DNA from 3 places in the Cytobacillus sp. FSL W8-0315 genome. Region 3 is predicted to be linked to each of the others. Evidence: a T-box and tRNA genes for the amino acid it is inferred to sense, from the RefSeq annotation. Region 3 holds a T-box; the other regions hold tRNA genes.
What was found. A T-box is a leader RNA that pairs with one kind of tRNA and senses whether it is charged. The one in region 3 lies ahead of leuS (leucine--tRNA ligase), so its partner is inferred to be a tRNA-Leu.
Positions count from the first base shown of each region.

Region 1: it has a tRNA-Leu gene. The T-box ahead of leuS (leucine--tRNA ligase) is inferred to sense a tRNA for this amino acid. The anticodon was not compared.
Region 2: it has a tRNA-Leu gene. The T-box ahead of leuS (leucine--tRNA ligase) is inferred to sense a tRNA for this amino acid. The anticodon was not compared.

Region 1 covers NZ_JBBOOC010000001.1:456,264-463,168, reverse strand. The annotation lists gene MKY20_RS02535 (Tex family protein) at 1-1,010, shown strand, start outside; gene cmpA (cortex morphogenetic protein CmpA) at 1,167-1,280, opposite strand; gene MKY20_RS02525 (SprT family protein) at 1,417-1,866, shown strand; tRNA gene MKY20_RS02520 (tRNA-Asn) at 2,043-2,117, shown strand; tRNA gene MKY20_RS02515 (tRNA-Ser) at 2,123-2,213, shown strand; tRNA gene MKY20_RS02510 (tRNA-Glu) at 2,229-2,300, shown strand; tRNA gene MKY20_RS02505 (tRNA-Asp) at 2,332-2,407, shown strand; tRNA gene MKY20_RS02500 (tRNA-Gln) at 2,416-2,490, shown strand; tRNA gene MKY20_RS02495 (tRNA-Lys) at 2,635-2,710, shown strand; tRNA gene MKY20_RS02490 (tRNA-Leu) at 2,726-2,810, shown strand; tRNA gene MKY20_RS02485 (tRNA-Leu) at 2,870-2,955, shown strand; tRNA gene MKY20_RS02480 (tRNA-Arg) at 3,016-3,092, shown strand; tRNA gene MKY20_RS02475 (tRNA-Pro) at 3,098-3,174, shown strand; tRNA gene MKY20_RS02470 (tRNA-Gly) at 3,198-3,271, shown strand; rRNA gene MKY20_RS02465 (16S ribosomal RNA) at 3,370-4,919, shown strand; gene MKY20_RS02460 (hypothetical protein) at 5,101-5,232, shown strand; rRNA gene MKY20_RS02455 (23S ribosomal RNA) at 5,227-6,905, shown strand, end outside.
Region 2 covers NZ_JBBOOC010000003.1:313,470-320,374, reverse strand. The annotation lists gene MKY20_RS27440 (ABC transporter substrate-binding protein) at 50-1,336, opposite strand; gene MKY20_RS27435 (carbohydrate ABC transporter permease) at 1,406-2,233, opposite strand; gene MKY20_RS27430 (carbohydrate ABC transporter permease) at 2,233-3,174, opposite strand; gene MKY20_RS27425 (nuclease-related domain-containing protein) at 3,359-4,267, shown strand; tRNA gene MKY20_RS27420 (tRNA-Leu) at 4,989-5,070, opposite strand; tRNA gene MKY20_RS27415 (tRNA-Leu) at 5,094-5,182, opposite strand; tRNA gene MKY20_RS27410 (tRNA-Cys) at 5,211-5,284, opposite strand; tRNA gene MKY20_RS27405 (tRNA-Gly) at 5,303-5,377, opposite strand; tRNA gene MKY20_RS27400 (tRNA-Gln) at 5,382-5,456, opposite strand; tRNA gene MKY20_RS27395 (tRNA-His) at 5,515-5,590, opposite strand; tRNA gene MKY20_RS27390 (tRNA-Trp) at 5,602-5,675, opposite strand; tRNA gene MKY20_RS27385 (tRNA-Tyr) at 5,683-5,766, opposite strand; tRNA gene MKY20_RS27380 (tRNA-Thr) at 5,784-5,859, opposite strand; tRNA gene MKY20_RS27375 (tRNA-Phe) at 5,878-5,950, opposite strand; tRNA gene MKY20_RS27370 (tRNA-Asp) at 5,974-6,050, opposite strand; tRNA gene MKY20_RS27365 (tRNA-Met) at 6,054-6,127, opposite strand; tRNA gene MKY20_RS27360 (tRNA-Val) at 6,137-6,212, opposite strand; tRNA gene MKY20_RS27355 (tRNA-Glu) at 6,217-6,291, opposite strand; tRNA gene MKY20_RS27350 (tRNA-Ser) at 6,308-6,398, opposite strand; tRNA gene MKY20_RS27345 (tRNA-Asn) at 6,402-6,476, opposite strand; rRNA gene rrf (5S ribosomal RNA) at 6,497-6,613, opposite strand; rRNA gene MKY20_RS27335 (23S ribosomal RNA) at 6,800-6,905, opposite strand, start outside.
Region 3 covers NZ_JBBOOC010000001.1:1,591,194-1,598,098, reverse strand. The annotation lists gene MKY20_RS08215 (rhodanese-like domain-containing protein) at 1-225, opposite strand, end outside; gene leuS (leucine--tRNA ligase) at 390-2,807, opposite strand; T-box leader at 3,116-3,339, opposite strand; gene MKY20_RS08205 (3-hydroxybutyrate dehydrogenase) at 3,449-4,225, opposite strand; gene MKY20_RS08200 (GntP family permease) at 4,283-5,602, opposite strand; gene MKY20_RS08195 (sigma-54 interaction domain-containing protein) at 5,931-6,905, opposite strand, start outside.

The sequences.
Region 1 (6,905 bases), 1.1 Mb from region 3:
CAAGGGAAACCGAGCAGTTCATCGCTGACATTTTAAAGGACATGAAAGAGGAGATATTCTACCTAATTGTCAATGAAGCAGGGGCGAGCGTATATTCTGCCTCAGACCTTGCCAGAGAAGAGTTTCCTGATTTTCAGGTGGAAGAAAGGAGTGCTGTATCCATCGCCCGCCGCCTCCAGGATCCTCTTGCAGAATTGGTTAAGATTGATCCCAAGTCCGTGGGGGTTGGCCAATATCAGCATGACGTATCTCAGAAAAAGCTGTCAGAATCACTCTCTTTTGTTGTAGAGACAGCGGTAAACCAAGTGGGTGTCAATGTAAATACAGCTTCATCTTCGCTGCTGCAGCATGTAGCTGGCCTTTCAAAAACAGTTGCTGTGAATATAATCAAGAAACGAGAAGAAGAAGGGAAATTTACAGACCGCAAGCAGTTGAAAAAGATTCCGCGCCTTGGCGCCAAAACCTATGAACAGGCAATAGGCTTCCTGCGGATTATCGATGGGAAAGAACCTCTGGACCGGACTGGTATACACCCTGAAACGTATGCAGTAGTAAATAAATTGCTTGCTAATCTCGGCTTTAAATCCAGTGACCTTGGAACACAATCATTAAGGGAAGCACTAAAAGGCATAAATATCAGCCAGACAGCCCGGGAGCTTGAAATTGGTGAACTTACACTGAGAGATATTATTGATGCCTTAATGAGACCTGAAAGGGATCCGCGTGATGAGCTGCCAAAGCCACTCCTAAAGAAAGAAGTCCTGAAACTTGAGGATCTGCAGGAAGGGATGGAGCTTCAAGGGACAGTGAGAAATGTTGTCGACTTTGGTGCATTCGTTGATATCGGAGTCAAACAGGATGGCCTTGTTCATATATCCAAACTTAGCCGCCAATTTGTCAAACATCCGCTGGATGTCGTGTCCGTTGGGGATGTAGTAACAGTCTGGGTTGACTCTGTTGATAAGCACAAGGGAAGAGTCGCCTTAACTATGCTTGACCAAACTAATTAACATTCCTTTGTTTTGCTGGCTTAAATGGCTTGTTCTTCGAGTCATAAGCCAAATCACGCCGGAAATCAATATTTCTAGCGTGATTTGGCCTATGCTTGTGAGGTTTTCAAAGGGCTGTAGCTGCTTTTAGCTGGTATATCTCAGGCTCGCCATATTTTATGAGCAGTGTTTCTTTCTATAGAAAAACCAGCACTGATTCAGCAGCTTGATCTGATACCGGTCCTTTTCATAAAAAGCACGCTGGATTTGGTTTTGAAACCATACAGGCATCTGATTTACCTCCCGTGTATTGGAATCTGATAATCGCTCCCTAGGGCAGCAAAGCGAGTTCAGAGCTATAATAGGTATATATAATGTATGCTATAATAGGTTGTCATGTTTACGATAAGAGAGGAAAAACATTGTTATGAATGACCAGGAGCTTCAGACACTTGTTGAAAAGATATCCTTAGAAAGCTTCGGCAAGCCCTTTCGCCATCAGGCTTATTTTAATTCACGCCTCAGGTCGACTGGCGGAAGATATATGCTGAGTTCACATCATGTTGAAATAAACAAAAAGTATTATGAGCAGCTTGGGGTCGGAGAATTAGAAGGAATTATTAAGCACGAGCTTTGTCATTATCATTTGCATTTAGAAGGAAAAGGATATAAACATCGTGATCAGGATTTCAGAATGCTAATGAAAAAAGTGGGAGCACCTCGATTTTGTTCGGCCTTGCCTGATCATCCAAAAACAAATAGATCTGCTAAGATTCTTGTTTATATGTGTAAGGAATGCGGTCAAACTTATCAAAGAAAAAGAATGGTTGATACGAGGAAATATGTTTGCGGTAAATGCAAGGGGAAATTAGTTTAAAAAAAGAATTGACATTAGATTAAGTACACTTTATATTTAATAATTGTCGCAGGACAAAACAGGATAAACGGCTAATAAATTCTTCTAAAAACAAGCTTGACTTTTATAGCCTCCGTCCTTATAATATGAAGAGTCGATAAGATGTTAACTGTTTTATCGATAAAGTTCATTATTATTCCGCAGTAGCTCAGTGGTAGAGCATTCGGCTGTTAACCGAACGGTCGCAGGTTCGAATCCTGCCTGCGGAGCCATATTTGGGGAAGTACTCAAGTGGCTGAAGAGGCGCCCCTGCTAAGGGTGTAGGTCGCGTAAGCGGCGCGAGGGTTCAAATCCCTCCTTCTCCGCCAGAAAATTCTCACAATGGCCCGTTGGTCAAGCGGTTAAGACACCGCCCTTTCACGGCGGTAACACGGGTTCGAATCCCGTACGGGTCACTTTTTTTGTTTCCGACGGTTTTATGTGGATGGTCCCGTGGTGTAGCGGTTAACATGCCTGCCTGTCACGCAGGAGATCGCGGGTTCGATTCCCGTCGGGACCGCCATTTGTTATTGGGCTATAGCCAAGCGGTAAGGCACCGGACTTTGACTCCGTCACTCGCAGGTTCGAATCCTGCTAGCCCAGCCATTTTTGATGAGCCATTAGCTCAGTCGGTAGAGCAGATTGCAGCATCAGTGAATTTCTTCATCCGAATAGCAATCCGTGACAAAGCGTTTAGCTTTGGAACATCTGACTGCACACAACAGGCTTTAGGAAGTCTCATAAAAGTATGAGCCATTAGCTCAGTCGGTAGAGCATCTGACTTTTAATCAGAGGGTCGAAGGTTCGAGTCCTTCATGGCTCACCATTTTAATTTCATATTGCGGGTGTGGCGGAATTGGCAGACGCACCAGACTTAGGATCTGGCGCCGCAAGGCGTGGGGGTTCGACTCCCTTCACCCGCACCATTAATTACCATTGAGATAAGTGCTACGTTTTGGTATGATGTTACTTGTCGCTTCATTAAGCGGTCGTGGCGGAATGGCAGACGCGCTAGGTTGAGGGCCTAGTGGGGGCAACCCCGTGGAGGTTCAAGTCCTCTCGGCCGCACCAAAAAAAGTTGTTGACTTTTGAAATCTAGGTTGATATAATATAAGAGTTGCTTTAAAAGATGCGCCCGTAGCTCAATTGGATAGAGCGTTTGACTACGGATCAAAAGGTTAGGGGTTCGACTCCTCTCGGGCGCGCCATATTACGGGGAGTAGCTCAGCTTGGTAGAGCACTTGGTTTGGGACCAAGGGGTCGCAGGTTCGAATCCTGTCTTCCCGACCATTCGGGAAACAATAATTTTATATGCGGGTGTAGTTTAGTGGTAAAACCTCAGCCTTCCAAGCTGATGATGAGGGTTCGATTCCCTTCACCCGCTCCAAACTTTCTGATTGATCTTTGAAAACTGAACGAACAAAAACGTCAACGTTAATTCTTTAGTCTTTTTTGAAAAGACAACTTATGAGCTTAATCAACTCTTATATGGAGAGTTTGATCCTGGCTCAGGACGAACGCTGGCGGCGTGCCTAATACATGCAAGTCGAGCGGACAGATGGGAGCTTGCTCCCTGAAGTCAGCGGCGGACGGGTGAGTAACACGTGGGCAACCTGCCTGTAAGACTGGGATAACTCCGGGAAACCGGGGCTAATACCGGATAATTCTTTCCCTCACATGAGGGAAAGCTGAAAGATGGTTTCGGCTATCACTTACAGATGGGCCCGCGGCGCATTAGCTAGTTGGTGAGGTAACGGCTCACCAAGGCAACGATGCGTAGCCGACCTGAGAGGGTGATCGGCCACACTGGGACTGAGACACGGCCCAGACTCCTACGGGAGGCAGCAGTAGGGAATCTTCCGCAATGGACGAAAGTCTGACGGAGCAACGCCGCGTGAGTGATGAAGGTTTTCGGATCGTAAAACTCTGTTGTTAGGGAAGAACAAGTACCGGAGTAACTGCCGGTACCTTGACGGTACCTAACCAGAAAGCCACGGCTAACTACGTGCCAGCAGCCGCGGTAATACGTAGGTGGCAAGCGTTGTCCGGAATTATTGGGCGTAAAGCGCGCGCAGGCGGTTCCTTAAGTCTGATGTGAAAGCCCCCGGCTCAACCGGGGAGGGTCATTGGAAACTGGGGAACTTGAGTGCAGAAGAGAAGAGTGGAATTCCACGTGTAGCGGTGAAATGCGTAGAGATGTGGAGGAACACCAGTGGCGAAGGCGACTCTTTGGTCTGTAACTGACGCTGAGGCGCGAAAGCGTGGGGAGCAAACAGGATTAGATACCCTGGTAGTCCACGCCGTAAACGATGAGTGCTAAGTGTTAGAGGGTTTCCGCCCTTTAGTGCTGCAGCAAACGCATTAAGCACTCCGCCTGGGGAGTACGGCCGCAAGGCTGAAACTCAAAGGAATTGACGGGGGCCCGCACAAGCGGTGGAGCATGTGGTTTAATTCGAAGCAACGCGAAGAACCTTACCAGGTCTTGACATCTCCTGACAACCCTAGAGATAGGGCGTTCCCCTTCGGGGGACAGGATGACAGGTGGTGCATGGTTGTCGTCAGCTCGTGTCGTGAGATGTTGGGTTAAGTCCCGCAACGAGCGCAACCCTTGATCTTAGTTGCCAGCATTCAGTTGGGCACTCTAAGGTGACTGCCGGTGACAAACCGGAGGAAGGTGGGGATGACGTCAAATCATCATGCCCCTTATGACCTGGGCTACACACGTGCTACAATGGATGGTACAAAGGGCTGCGAGACCGCGAGGTTAAGCGAATCCCATAAAACCATTCTCAGTTCGGATTGCAGGCTGCAACTCGCCTGCATGAAGCCGGAATCGCTAGTAATCGCGGATCAGCATGCCGCGGTGAATACGTTCCCGGGCCTTGTACACACCGCCCGTCACACCACGAGAGTTTGTAACACCCGAAGTCGGTGGGGTAACCTTTTGGAGCCAGCCGCCTAAGGTGGGACAGATGATTGGGGTGAAGTCGTAACAAGGTAGCCGTATCGGAAGGTGCGGCTGGATCACCTCCTTTCTAAGGATATTTACATGAAACGTGACGTGTTTTGTTCGTTCAGTTTTGAGAGTTCAATCTCTCAATGAAAGATTCGTTCTTTGAAAACTAGATAATGTTAATGAAGAAGCAATAACCGAGTAATCGCCATCTTAGTTTTTTTCTCTTATTTTTGTTTTAAAACGAAGTAAGAGCACAAACCATGAGGGCAATGAGAAGCAAGAAGATCAAGGAAGCGACCGAACGAGCACCGGAGCGTACGAGAGTACGTGAGGAGCACAGTGACGGAGCTGACGCAGAGATTCGCCGCTTATCATTGGCCGAAGTAGGTTAAGTTAGAAAGGGCGCACGGTGAATGCCTTGGCACTAGGAGCCGATGAAGGACGGTACTAACACCGATATGCTTCGGGGAGCTGTAAGTAAGCTTTGATCCGGAGATTTCCGAATGGGGAAACCCCCTATCCGTAATGGGATAGGATCTTTACCTGAATACATAGGGTATAGAAGGCAGACCCGGGGAACTGAAACATCTAAGTACCCGGAGGAAGAGAAAGCAAACGCGATTCCCTGAGTAGCGGCGAGCGAAACGGGATTAGCCCAAACCAAGAGGCTTGCCTCTTGGGGTTGTAGGACACTCTACACGGAGTTACAAAGGAACGAGGTAAATGAACAGGTCTGGAAAGGCCGGCCAGAGAAGGTAAAAGCCCTGTAGTTGAAACTTCGTTCCCTCCAGAGTGGATCCTGAGTACGGCGGGACACGAGAAATCCCGTCGGAAGCAGGGAGGACCATCTCCCAAGGCTAAATACTCCCTAGTGACCGATAGTGAACCAGTACCGTGAGGGAAAGGTGAAAAGCACCCCGGAAGGGGAGTGAAAGAGATCCTGAAACCGTGTGCCTACAAGTAGTTAGAGCCCGTTAATGGGTGATAGCGTGCCTTTTGTAGAATGAACCGGCGAGTTACGATTACATGCGAGGTTAAGTTGATGAGACGGAGCCGCAGCGAAAGCGAGTCTGAATAGGGCGAATGAGTATGTGGTCGTAGACCCGAAACCAGGTGATCTACCCATGTCCAGGGTGAAGTCCAGGTAACACTGGATGGAGGCCCGAACCCACGCACGTTGAAAAGTGCGGGGATGAGGTGTGGGTAGCGGAGAAATTCCAATCGAACTTGGAGATAGCTGGTTCTCTCCGAAATAGCTTTAGGGCTAGCCTCATGTAGTAAGAGTCTTGGAGGTAGAGCACTGTTTGGACTAGGGGCCCCCATCGGGTTACCGAATTCAGACAAACTCCGAATGCCAAAGACTTATCCATGGGAGTCAGACTGCGAGTGATAAGATCCGTAGTCAAGAGGGAAACAGCCCAGACCACCAGCTAAGGTCCCAAAGTATACGTTAAGTGGAAAAGGATGTGGAGTTGCTTAGACAACCAGGATGTTGGCTTAGAAGCAGCCACCATTTAAAGAGTGCGTAATAGCTCACTGGTCGAGTGACTCCGCGCCGAAAATGTACCGGGGCTAAACGTATCACCGAAGCTGTGGATTGACATCTTCCGATGTCAGTGGTAGGAGAGCGTTCTAAGGGCGTTGAAGCCAGACCGCAAGGACTGGTGGAGCGCTTAGAAGTGAGAATGCCGGTATGAGTAGCGAAAGATGGGTGAGAATCCCATCCACCGAATGCCTAAGGTTTCCTGAGGAAGGCTCGTCCGCTCAGGGTTAGTCGGGACCTAAGCCGAGGCTGAAAAGCGTAGGCGATGGACAACAGGTTGATATTCCTGTACCACCTCTTTACCGTTTGAGCAATGGGGGGACGCAGGAGGATAGGGTAAGCGCGCTGCTGGATTAGCGCGTCCAAGCAGTTAGGCCGGTAACGAGGCAAATCCCGTTACCACACAGGCTGAGCTGTGACGGCGAGGGAAATTTAGTACCGAAGTTCCTGATTCCACACTGCCAAGAAAAGCCTCTAGCGAGGGAAAAGGTGCCCGTACCGCAAACCGACACAGGTAGGCGA
Region 2 (6,905 bases), on a different contig from region 3:
TAAAACAGAAAGCATATCTTCCGCAGACATGCTTCCTGTTTAACCAAATTTATTTCAAATTATCCCAGGATGCCTGGAAGCGTTCAACGAGCGTATCATAGTCGATCTTTCCTGCAGCGTATTCCTGGATTGTTGCAGCAAACTCTTTATTTGCACCATCAGGCCATCTGAACCATGTCCAAGGAACAGTTTTCTCTTCCTTAGAATACTCAAGAATATGCTGGCCAAGAGGCCCTAAACCGGTTGGCTCTATATTGTCGAAGGCAGGAATGAACGCAAACTCTTCTGTGATATAACGCTTTCCTGTTTCAGAAGAAACCATCCAGTCAAGGAATAATTTTGCTTCTTCAAGATGTTCTGAATTTTTATTAAGAACCCAGTTGTTCGGAACGCCTACTGGTAAACGGTCTGCTTCAGCTTCATCATCAGTCAGCGGAATTGGAAGGAATCCCATGTTAATTTCAGGGTCGATTTCAAGAATCATGTTTTCTGTCCAGTTTCCCTGCTGAAGCATAGCCGTTTTGCCGGAAGCAAATAGAGTCACTTGCGTATTGTAATCTGTTGTTAATGGATTTTCATTTCCGAAGTTTATTTCAGTATCAAGCACTTCTTTGAACTCTTTAAATTTATCATTGCCAATAATCTTTTCAGATCCGCTGTATAGGCCCTCAATAAATGCCACTGGATCTTCCTGCTGTGCAAATGGAATATTTAATAAATGCTGACCAATTACCCACCACTCTCCGTAACCGGCAGAGAAAGGAGTAATTCCTTTATCCTTTAGTTTTTCAGCAGCATCCTTCAATTCAGAAATCGTATTAGGCGGTTCAGTAATGCCTGCTTCTTCAAATAAATCCTTATTATAAATGAAACCGTATCCTTCAAGGTTTACAGGCATTCCATAAAGTTTTCCGTCTGTATCAGTCATTGGTACTTTTCCAATTGGAAGCACATGCTCTGCCCAAGGCTCATTTGAAAGATCTGCAAGATGCTCCTTCCAAAGCTCCAATTCTTTAAATCCGCCATTGTTAAAAATGTCAGGCTGTTCGCCGGATGCAAACTTTGCTTTTAATGCGGCACCATAATCAGCACCGCCGCCGACTGATTCAAGCTTTACTTTAATATTCGGATGCTCTTTTTCGAATTCACCGATCATTTCCTGAAGCTGATCGGCAATCTCCACTTTAAACTGGAACAAATTTAATGTTACCACTTCATCCTCATTCTTTGAATCATCCTTAGGCTTTTCGTCCCCTGAAGAGCTGGAAGAAGAACAGCCTGCCATAATGCCCGCCATCAGAACCAATGACAGCAGTAATAAAGCAAAGCGTTTCATTTTGTTTCCCCCCTGAATAATTTTTTATATAAACTTTAACAGCCCATATGGCCGCAAAAGTCTCTATAACTACTTGATGGAGCCTTGTGCAATGCCTTTAATAATATGCCTCTGCAGGAACAGGAAGAAAATAACGACCGGTGTAATGCCCATTACAAGGGCGGCCAGTCCCATGTCCCATTGCTTTGTATATTGTGCAAAGAATGAACTTGTGGCCAAAGGAATCGTCCTAAGTTCTGCATCCTGAAGCACAAGAAGCGGCAGCAGATAATCATTCCAGATCCATAATGTATTTAAAATAACAACCGTTACAGTGATTGGTTTTAGAAGCGGAAAAACAATTCTCCAAAAGACCCCAAACTGGCTGCACCCATCAATTCGGGCCGATTCTTCTATCTCTATTGGAACTGTTTTAATAAATCCGTGATACAGGAAAAGCGATAATGGTACACCAAAGCCAAAATACATAATGATGAGACCTGGTATGCTGTTTGTCAGATTCAGCGTGCCTCCCAGCTTCATCAGCGGTATCATGACCGTCTGGAATGGAATAACCATCGCAGAAACAAATAGGGCAAATAGGATTTTGCTGAATTTTCCCGGGGTTCGGACCATCTTCCAGGCAGCCATGGAACTAATGACAACAAGTCCAATATTGCTGATCACCGTAATTATAAGCGAGTTCCAGAAGGCCCGCGGGAAATTAATAATATCCCATACCTTCAAGTAATTGGAGAATAAAAACTCCTGCGGCCACGCTGCAGCATCAATCAAAATATCTGCAAAACCTTTTACAGAATTGATGATCACGAAATAAAAAGGTATGAGGAAAATGACTCCTAATACGATTCCGATAATCTCGAGCAGAAACGTAACCTTCGTATATCTGGGATTCATTATGCCTCAACCTCCCTTTTCTTGGTCATCATAACCTGAACCGTTGTAAAAATAGCCACAACAAGGAAGAACAGAATGGATTTCGCGGTACCAAGACCATACCGGTTATTTTGGAATGCTTCCTGATAAATATTAATCGCTACAGATTGTGTTGAATTAAAAGGACCTCCGCCTGTCAGTGAAATATTCAGATCGAAAATCTTAAAGGCCATTGAAATAGTTAAAAAGAAACAAATCGTAAACGCCGGCAAAATAAGTGGAATAATAATTTTCGTCAGAAGTGTCCAGCTTGATGCCCCATCGATCCTGGCAGCCTCCAGCAATGTCTGGTCAACCCCCTGCAGCGCTGCAATATAAATAACCATCATATATCCGCTGATCTGCCAGGCAAACACAATTACAATCCCCCAGAATGCTGTTGTCTCATCCCCAAGCCATGGGAGCTTAAAAACGGACAGGTCTGTAAGATTTCCAATTGCCGCAAACCCTTTTACAAAAATAAACTGCCAGATGAACCCAAGCAATAATCCCCCGATAACATTAGGAATGAAAAACACAGTCCGCAATAAGTTCCTGGACTTCAATGCTGCGTTCAATAATAACGCAAGCCCAAAACCTAGTAAATTACTAATAATAACCGAAGCTAACATAAACTTGGTAGTAAAAATAAAGGAATCAAAAAACTTAGGATCATTCTTAAAGATCTTTAAATAATTTTCAAGTCCTACCCACTCAACCACAGAACTGACACCATTCCAGGAAGTAAAGGAATAATAAATACCCATCAAAAAAGGAATGATTTGAATCACCAGGAAAAAAATCAATGCCGGTCCTACAAAAGCACTGTATGTTAGCATTTTTTTCAGATTTGCTTTTTTCCTGGATACTGTTTTAACCTCTGAATTGACTGCTGCTTCCCCGACCTCAATCTTTGTCTCCAAATCTTTTCACCGCCCCCTTATCTCTTGCAAACGCTTTCCTACATTATATTTGAAACCGTTTGCATATATAGGTGACTGGATTGACTAAAAAGGTGCAATATTTTGACTTGTTTAAAAGGTTTAACTTGTGTTAATCGAATACATTGCATAGAATGAAGCTATCTTGAATATAGGGATGTGGGCTATGATATTAAAATATCGTTATGAACCGGAAGAATTAAAATTGCTTCAGTGTTTACATGGAAGAATGCGGCTTTCCCCAAAAGATTACAGCCTCTTTCTTAATTTAGAAAAAGGTTTTTCAGGTGAGAAGAAATTTGATGAACTACTAGAACATTCGCCTGAGGAATGGATTATTCTTAATGATTTATTGTTCGATTACAGTAACACCCTTTTCCAAATAGATTCACTATTATTCACTGGAGGCTGTATCTATCTTTTTGAAGTTAAGAATTATGAGGGAGACTTTTATATCGAACAAAACAGATGGTATACAGTACCAGCAAATACTGAAGTTAAAAATCCTCTTCTGCAGCTTCAGCGAAGTGAATCCCTCCTGAGAAGACTTCTGCAGAAATTGGGAGTAGAAACCCCTCTTAAGGCTCTTCTTATTTTTATTAACCCCGAATTTCAATTGTATCAAGCCACAATGAATCTTCCTGCTATATTTCCAGCACAAATTAACCGATTTATAGACAAATTAAAATTGAAATCTCAACCGGCAAATAAGAACCATTTAATGCTGGCAGACAAGTTACTGTCTTTGCGTTTGGAGGATATTCCTTATGGAAGGCGATTTGAGTATACATTTGAGGGATTGGAGAAGGGGGTTAAGTGTGCTTCTTGCCAGCACTTTATGGATCGATTGCACAGAGCTGCTTTAGTATGTAAGAATTGCGGATACAAAGAAGATGTCGAATTGGCAATCGTTAGAAGTGTTAAAGAGTTTAGAGTTATGTTTCCCGATATGATGCTAACAACCAATATTGTGCATGAATGGTGTTCTGATATTATTTCAAAGAAAAAAATCCGGAAAATCCTATCAAACAACTTTAATCATATCATTCATGGCAAGACTTCTTACTTTGAATAAAACACAATTATGTTGAGTAGTTTATTTTTAACAGTATGGCATGTCCCCTTCGGCTATCCTCACACGATTCATGAATAAGCAAACATCATTAGATTCTTTTAGATCACACTATCGATACTGAAGGGCTCTATTCAGAATTATTAGTTCCATTCACTGAGGTTATCGAACCTTAATGGCTTTATTCTGCTGCATTAGTTCCGCTCACTTGACATCATGAAACTGAACGGCACTATTCACTTGCATTAGTTCCATTCACGTGACATCTTTGAAACTGAACGGCACTATTCTCTTGCATTAGTACCATTCACATGACATCTTTGAAACTGAACGGCACTATTCTGCTTCATTAGTTCCGTTCACATAAAGTCATCGAATCTTTCTGGCTCTATTTTGGTGCATAAGTTCCGTTCACATAACATCTTCGAAATTTAGAGATTCTTTTTCGCCTCTTCAGTTATTAGTTCCGCTCAATTCACAACATTAGGACACATCGTTTTTTTTCCTCCTGCTAAGTCAATAATTATGTCCTTTTGAATTACTTCCGAACAGTTCAGAACCCCATTTCGAAACCACCCTCTGAATCGTTCGGAACCCTGCATTGAAACAACTTGCATCACAATCAGCAGAAGGGCTGCATTGATATTTGCTTTCCGCTTTAAAATTTGCACAGATTTTAATTAACAACAAAAAAGGTTTCCCTATTAGGAAACCTTTTTTTAGATACCGGTGGTCGGGGTCGAACCGACACTCCAGAAGGAACACGATTTTGAGTCGTGCGCGTCTGCCAATTCCGCCACACCGGCATATTAAAATGTAGTAAATCTTGTGGTGCCGAGGACCGGAATCGAACCGGTACGGTAGTCACCTACCGCAGGATTTTAAGTCCTGTGCGTCTGCCAGTTCCGCCACCCCGGCGTATATCAGCGAATCAAGATTTAGATTATGGAGGCGGCAACCGGATTCGAACCGGTGGTAAAGGTTTTGCAGACCTCTGCCTTACCACTTGGCTATGCCGCCATAAATTGAAGTTTATTCTGGAGCGGAAGACGGGATTCGAACCCGCGACCCCCACCTTGGCAAGGTGATGTTCTACCACTGAACTACTTCCGCAAAATGGCTGGGCTAGCAGGATTCGAACCTGCGAGTGACGGAGTCAAAGTCCGGTGCCTTACCGCTTGGCTATAGCCCATTGATCGTTCATATTACATTTATATGAGAGTTATACTCGTACTGTTACTTTAAAATTATGGGGCGACTGATGGGAATCGAACCCACGAGTGTCGGAGCCACAATCCGATGCGTTAACCACTTCGCCACAGCCGCCATTATAAAATTGGCAGGGGTAGTAGGAATCGAACCCACATCAAAGGTTTTGGAGACCTTCGTTTTACCATTAAACTATACCCCTATATAAATGGTGGAGGGGGGCAGATTCGAACTGCCGAACCCGAAGGAGCGGATTTACAGTCCGCCGCGTTTAGCCACTTCGCTACCCCTCCATATTAACATAAAAAAATGGTGCCGGCGAGAGGACTTGAACCCCCAACCTACTGATTACAAGTCAGTTGCTCTACCAATTGAGCTACACCGGCAAATCAATTCAGTAAAGGTGGCTCAGGACGGAATCGAACCGCCGACACAAGGATTTTCAGTCCTTTGCTCTACCGACTGAGCTACTGAGCCAAATATTATTAATATTGTAAAAATGGCGGTCCGGACGGGACTCGAACCCGCGACCTCCTGCGTGACAGGCAGGCATTCTAACCAACTGAACTACCGGACCAAATTGCGGGGGCAGGATTTGAACCTGCGACCTTCGGGTTATGAGCCCGACGAGCTACCGGACTGCTCCACCCCGCGACAATAATATGGTGGAGGATGACGGGATCGAACCGCCGACCCTCTGCTTGTAAGGCAGATGCTCTCCCAGCTGAGCTAATCCTCCATTATGGTGACCCCTACGGGATTCGAACCCGTGTTACCGCCGTGAAAGGGCGGTGTCTTAACCGCTTGACCAAGGGGCCAATATAGAATTAATAATGGCGGAGAGCAAGGGATTTGAACCCTTGATACGCGGTTAGCGTATACACGATTTCCAATCGTGCTCCTTCGGCCACTCGGACAGCTCTCCATTTGGCTCCGCAGGTAGGATTCGAACCTACGACCGTTCGGTTAACAGCCGAATGCTCTACCACTGAGCTACTGCGGAATAGTGATATTTGTAAAACAGCCCGGCAGCGTCCTACTCTCACAAGGGGACAGCCCCTAACTACCATTGGCGCTGAGAAGCTTAACTTCCGTGTTCGGTATGGGAACGGGTGTGACCTTCTCGCTATCGCCACCAGACTATTTTTCAAAGACAAGTATTATTATACCGTCTTTTTATCATTTTTCAAGAGGAAATTTACTATTTTTCGTTCCCTCAAAACTAGATAATGTATGAAGAAGAATTTGCCGAGTATTCACCAATAACTTGTCTAGCTTCGGCTCCTAACTTCTCTCGAAGTTGAACAGTCGCCTCCGCTTTTCGTTTTGGTTAAGTCCTCGATCGATTAGTATCAGTCAGCTCCACATGTCGCCACGCTTCCACCTCTGACCTATCAACCTGATCATCTTTCAGGGATCTTACTAGCTTGAC
Region 3 (6,905 bases):
TACGTTTCCGCTGCGATTGCCAGAACGGCAAATAATGATGTACTCCGTATCTTTATCAAATTTATCAAGATTCTCAGGTATCGTGCCCATACGGATATGTCTCGCCCCTGGAATCATGCCGGATGCAACCTCTTCATCTTCCCTTACATCGACAAGCTCAAGTTTCTCCCCTTCTTCAAGCTTTTTTTGCAATTCTTCTGTTGTTATCTCTTCAATACGGTCCAATCCTAACACCCTTTCTGGAAAGCCTTTTAAATAGCACTTAACATTAAATAATGCTGCCAATTCTATAATACCCTATATGGGACGAAAAATATAAACGGGACGTTTCTAAAACACAAATACAAAAACCACCTCTGACAAATAGAGGTGGTTTCATCTGATATAACTTAATTCGCAACGATATTCACAAGTTTACCTGGCACCGCGATGACTTTACGGACGGTTTTTCCGTCAATTTGTTCTTTTACTTTGTCATCGCCCATTGCGATTTGCTCCAATAGGTCTTTTTTGGCATCGGCAGGAACCATAAGCTTTGCTTTAACTTTACCGTTGATTTGGATAACGATTTCGACTTCATCATCTATCATTTTGGCTTCATCATATGCAGGCCAAGCTTCATAAGCAATGGATTCACCATGGCCTAATTTAGACCAAAGCTCTTCGGACATGTGTGGAGCAATGGGTGAAAGCATTTTAACAAAGCCTTCTGCAAAGGTCTTTGGAAGCACATCTGCTTTATATGCTTCATTGATGAATACCATCATTTGAGAAATAGCTGTGTTGAAACGCAGCCCTTCGTAGTCCTCAGTTACTTTTTTCACCGTTTGGTGGTAAACCTTTTCAAGGCTGCTGCCTTCTTCAATGTCCTGAATTCCCTGGCTTAATTCACCAGTCTCTTCCACAAACAAACGCCAGATGCGGTCAAGGAATCTTCTTGAACCATCCAATCCATTTGTAGACCATGCGATGGAAGCTTCAAGAGGCCCCATGAACATTTCGTATAGACGAAGAGTATCAGCACCATGGCTTGCTACAATTTCATCCGGATTAACGACATTGCCTTTTGATTTACTCATTTTTTCATTATTTTCCCCAAGAATCATACCTTGGTTAAATAACTTTTGGAACGGTTCCTTCGTATGGACAATTCCCACATCATAAAGGACCTTGTGCCAGAAGCGGGCATATAGGAGATGAAGAACCGCATGTTCAGCTCCGCCGATATAAATATCAACCGGAAGCCATTCTTTTAATTTCTCAGGATCTGCAAGAGCTTCACTGTTTTTCGGATCAATATAGCGAAGATAGTACCAGCAGCTGCCTGCCCATTGTGGCATTGTGTTCGTTTCCCTGCGGCCCTTCTTGCCTGTTTCAGGATCCACGACATTAACCCACTCATCGATGTTGGCTAATGGTGACTCTCCAGTGCCGGATGGTTTGATTTCCGTTGTTTTTGGAAGCACTAATGGCAGCTGATCTTCCGGCACGGCAGTCATTGTGCCATCTTCCCAGTGGATCACTGGAATCGGCTCGCCCCAATAACGCTGGCGGCTGAATAGCCAGTCACGAAGACGATAAGTAACCTTCTTAGTGCCAATGCCTTTCTCTTCAAGCCATGCGATCATTTTCTCAATCGCTTCCTCTTTGTTTAATCCATCAAGGAAACCTGAGTTAACATGCTCGCCATCGCCAGTGTATGCTTCTTTTCCAACTTCTCCGCCGGCAACGACTTCTTTAATAGGCAGATCAAATTGCTTGGCGAACTCATAGTCGCGCTCGTCATGGGCTGGAACCGCCATGATGGCCCCAGTTCCATAGCTGGCTAAAACATAATCTGCAATCCAGATTGGCATTTTTTCGCCATTGACCGGGTTAATCGCATAAGCACCAGTGAAGACACCTGTTTTTTCTTTAGCAAGATCTGTCCGCTCGAGATCGCTCTTGCTCTTTACTTTGTCAATGTAAGCCTGAACTGCCTCGCGCTGCCCATCTGCTGTGATTTTTTCAACAAGCGCATGTTCTGGAGCAAGAACAGCATATGTTGCACCATATAATGTGTCAGGTCGTGTTGTGAAAACAGTGAACGTTCCATCATGGCCTTCAATATTGAACGTTACTTCTGCTCCTTCAGAACGGCCGATCCAGTTTCGCTGCATATCTTTAAGGCTCTCTGGCCAATCCAATAAATCAAGATCTTCAAGCAGGCGATCAGCATAAGCCGTAATTTTTAGCATCCACTGTCTCATTGGACGGCGTTCTACCGGATGGCCTCCTCGTTCACTTTTTCCGTCGATGACCTCTTCATTTGCAAGTACTGTTCCAAGTGCGGGACACCAGTTAACAGCTACTTCATCGATATATGCAAGCCCTTTTTCATAAAGCTTTAAGAAAATCCACTGAGTCCATTTATAATATTCAGGGTCTGTTGTGTTTACTTCACGATCCCAGTCATATGAAAAACCTAAAGCCTTAATCTGGCGTCGGAAGGTGTTGATATTCTTTTCTGTGAATTCAGCAGGATCGTTTCCTGTATCAAGGGCATATTGCTCGGCAGGCAAACCAAATGCATCCCAGCCCATTGGGTGAAGAACATTATAGCCTTGCATGCGCTTCATGCGGGAAAGGATGTCTGTTGCCGTATATCCTTCCGGGTGACCGACATGAAGTCCTGCGCCTGAAGGATAAGGGAACATATCAAGCGCATAAAACTTGCGCTTGCCTTTATCTTCAGTTGTTTTAAAAGTTTTATTTTCTTCCCAGTAGCCTTGCCACTTTTTTTCAATCTCCTGATGATTGAAACTCATTTTTGTTTCCTCCTATTAATGAAAATAAAATCAGGCTCTTTTCTTATAAACCGTTTTTGGGCTTATGAATATTGCCCGTTGATTTCAGCACGAGGCACTTAGCGAACCCGCGGGAGAGATGAGAGCCTCCCCGGCTTCGCCTGCGGGGTCTCTCACTTTCCTCACTACCCGCAGGACATTGAATAACCCTCCATGAATGAGCACCGCACGAAGAAAATGCGTCAGCATTTTCGAGGATCAAGTGCCCTCCGCTGCAATCAACTTTACGAAACAGCCTAAAAAATATAATAAAAAACCTCTCATCCCAAAAAAGGGACGAGAGGATTATGTATAAATCTCCCGCGGTACCACCCACATTAGTGAACATGTCACTCGCTTCATTCATCCTTAACGCGGAAAACGGCAAGCATTACTGGTACTTCACACTTGCTGCTCCAAGGCGAGTTCATGATGTGCCCGGCTGACTTGCACCTTCCGTCAACTCTCTATAACGGGCTATTGCACCACTACTGCTCCTTATCTAAGCATTTTAGTATAGGAATATGACTATTGTAATAAATTTCCCGCCAGGATGCAAGTAGGCTTATCCTGACAGGAATTTAATAACTAGAATATGCAATCTTTCAGAAAATGTGCCTGATTTACTGAACAGTATATCCTCCATCGATAACTGCCGCCTGTCCTGTAATGCCTTTAGCTCCGTCACCAGCCAAAAAAATAGCATAATCTGCAATCTCTTCTACCTTCAGCAGCCTCTTTTGCGGCACTAAGGGATAAATGACTTCTTCCAGCGCTTTTTCAATAGGTACATTTCTTGTTTTAGCAAGGTCATTCAGCTGATTTCTTACGAGTGGTGTATCCACATAGCCCGGGCATATGGCATTGACCGTAATGCCATCTTCAGCAGCTTCCAATGCTGCGACTTTAGTAAGGCCTATAACGCCATGCTTGGCACTGTTATAAGCTGCTTTCCCCGCGAATCCAACAAGACCGTTAATGGATGCCATGTTCAGGATACGGCCGGACTTTTGTTTTTTCATGACGGGCATGACATGTTTAATGGCCATGAACGGTGCAGTCAGCATTACTTTGATAAGAAACTCGAATTTTTCAGTAGGAAAGTCTTCAATAAAGGAAACATGCTGCAGCCCTGCATTGTTAATGAGCACATCCAAGGCACCGAATTGACTGACAGTTTCATTGATGGCCGATTGTATATCAGACTCCAAGGTCACATCACATTTAAGCCCGATTGCTTCAAAACCTTCATTCTGCAAATTTTCTGCAGCTTTTTTCACAGCCTCTTCCTGAATATCTGTCAGAACGATTTTCGAGCCGTGTTCAGCAAATCTCTTGCCTATTTCATAGCCAATTCCCTGCGCTGCACCGGTTATAAAAACTACTTTATTTTGTACCATGAATAAGCTCCTTTCAAAAACAAAGCCGGGGCTCTATTTTATGAGCCCCTGCCGAAATTAGATTCCTAGACCGAGTGAGAATAATACAATCGCAAGTGCTAAACCAATCAGCGGAACGATTACTGTAACAGCCGCTACCGCTCCATATGCAGCCTGGTGAGATTCCCCGCAGATAGCCCGTACAGTGGTAACGACATAGCCATTATGCGGCAAGGAATCCAGAGCACCGGATGAAATGGCTACTGTTCTGTGCAGGGCTTCTGCATTGACGCCCATGTCCATATAATGCGGGGCCAGAATCGGCAATGCGATGGCCTGCCCGCCTGAAGCTGAACCGGTCATGCCGGCGATAACACTTACTGCTATGGCACCGCCTATCAGCGGGCTCCCAGGAATGCTTGTCATCCAATCTACTGCTGTGGCAAATGCAGGAACTGCCTTTGCCACTCCGCCGAACCCGACAACAGCAGCTGTATTCCCAATCGCTATTAATGCGCCTAATGTACCATCAGACACAGCATTCCAGAAATTTGTGAAATACTTTCTGTTCAATAGATATGTGGCAATAACTCCGCCCAGTAATGCAAGAATAAGTGCAGATTGTGCAAGAGAATCATGGAATACGAATGAGATAATTAAAACAACAGCCAATGGGAGAACCCCCATAAAAGGGTGCGGTAATTCCTTATTCTCAGTTACAGGATCCTGCTTTCGGGATTCAAAGGTTTCTCCTTTGTTTACAGCCTTTGTGATCATCCGCTTCAGCCACCAGTAGCCAAAAATCATCATGAACACAGCGACAATTAAGCTGACTTCCCAGCCTGCATATGGAGTCGTTCCAAGAAATTCAATCGGGATCCAGTTTTGAATTTCCGGTGAACCCGCAGAAGTCATCGTAAAAGTTACAGATCCAAAGGCAAGTGCTGCAGGGATGAACCTTCTTGGAAGATTTGCCTGTTTAAATAAACTTAATGCCATTGGATATACAGAGAAAGCAACTACGAATAAACTGACTCCGCCATAAGTTAAAATAGCACAGGAAGCGACAATGGCAAGAACGGCATATTTCATTCCGAGCTTATCCACTACCATTTTGGATACACTGTCGGCCGCGCCGCTGTCTTCCATTACCTTCCCAAAAATTGCACCCAATAGGAACATTAGGTACCATGATGTTACAAACCCTGAAAAGCCGGACATATAGTTCCCGACCAAATTGGCCTCCCCTTCACCTGCCAGCTGCGGAAATAATGGCATGCCGCTAAAAAGAGCTACAAACAAGGCAGATAGCGGTCCGACAACCAGCAGGTTCATTCCCCGCATAGTCAGGTAAATCAGCAGGGCAAGCCCGCCTATTAATCCAATCATACTTAGCATTTCATTTCCCCCTTTGTTTTAAAAATAAGAAAAGAACTTTTCATCCTCCTCCTGAAAACGCTTGCAAAAAATAACTGAAAAATAACTTGCTGAGAAATGATAATGCAAGAGTCGTGCCAACATGAAAGGCTTGTAGGTAAAGGGAATCGTGAACAATTAATGAATCATTTTTCCAGAATTCTGGAATGCAAAGGAAACAAGTCCACAGATATAATAGACTAGTTTCTGATAATTCCGTCTAAGGGTAGGACTAAGTGTACATAAAATTACTAGAATGAAAACAGTCCAGAATTCTGGAACATATTCCGGATTTCTGGACTGTTTATCTTTATTCAATTCCATATTTCTTTAGTTTTTCATACATAGAAGATTTACTGATGCCTAGAGCTTTTGCCGCTTCTAATCGATCATGGTTATATTTGCTCAAGCTTTGAGTCAATATCCGCTTTTCTGTTTCTTCCAGAATGTCCTTCAAGTTCTTTTTTCCAACGGGATAAACGGCAGATTCTTTCATGTAATCCGGCAAAGATTCTGTAGTAATACTTTCATTGCTTGTTAAATGAATGGATGCCTCTATTACATTTTCAAGCTCTCTAATATTGCCGGGCCAGCTATATTGATGAAACTTTTCTATTACCTCGTCTTCAATTGCACTTATTCTCTTTCCCGATTTTTTCGTTATTTTCTTGATAAAGCTATCGATCAGGAGTGATAAATCTTCCATCCTGTCGCGCAAAGAAGGAATCATGAACGGCACCACATTAATCCGATAGAATAGATCCTCCCTAAAGCGCTTTTCCTCCATCATTTTTTCGAGCGGTCTGTTAGTTGCAGCGATAATCCGGACATCTACTTTAACCGGAGAAGTCGAACCCACGCTTTCAATCTCGCCTTCCTGCAGAGCACGCAATAACTTCACCTGCATATTAAGCGGCATATCTCCAATTTCATCCAAAAATAAAGTCCCTCCATCAGCAAGCTGGAATTTCCCCTTTTTACCTCCCTTTTTCGCACCTGTAAACGCACCTTCTTCGTAGCCAAACAGTTCAGACTCCAGCAGATGTTCCGGAATGGCTCCGCAGTTAATTTTCACAAATGGCTGATGGCTCCTGTTGCTGAGCTGATGTATGCTGTGCGCAAATAGTTCTTTTCCAGTCCCGCTTTCCCCGCGGATTAAAACGGAAATATCACTGGCTGCCACCATTTTCACCTTTTCTTTAAGGCTATGAATCTGGCTCGAGTTTCCCAGGATATCATCAAGGCTGTATTTAACACTTGGATCAATTTCCTGGATAAAGCTCTG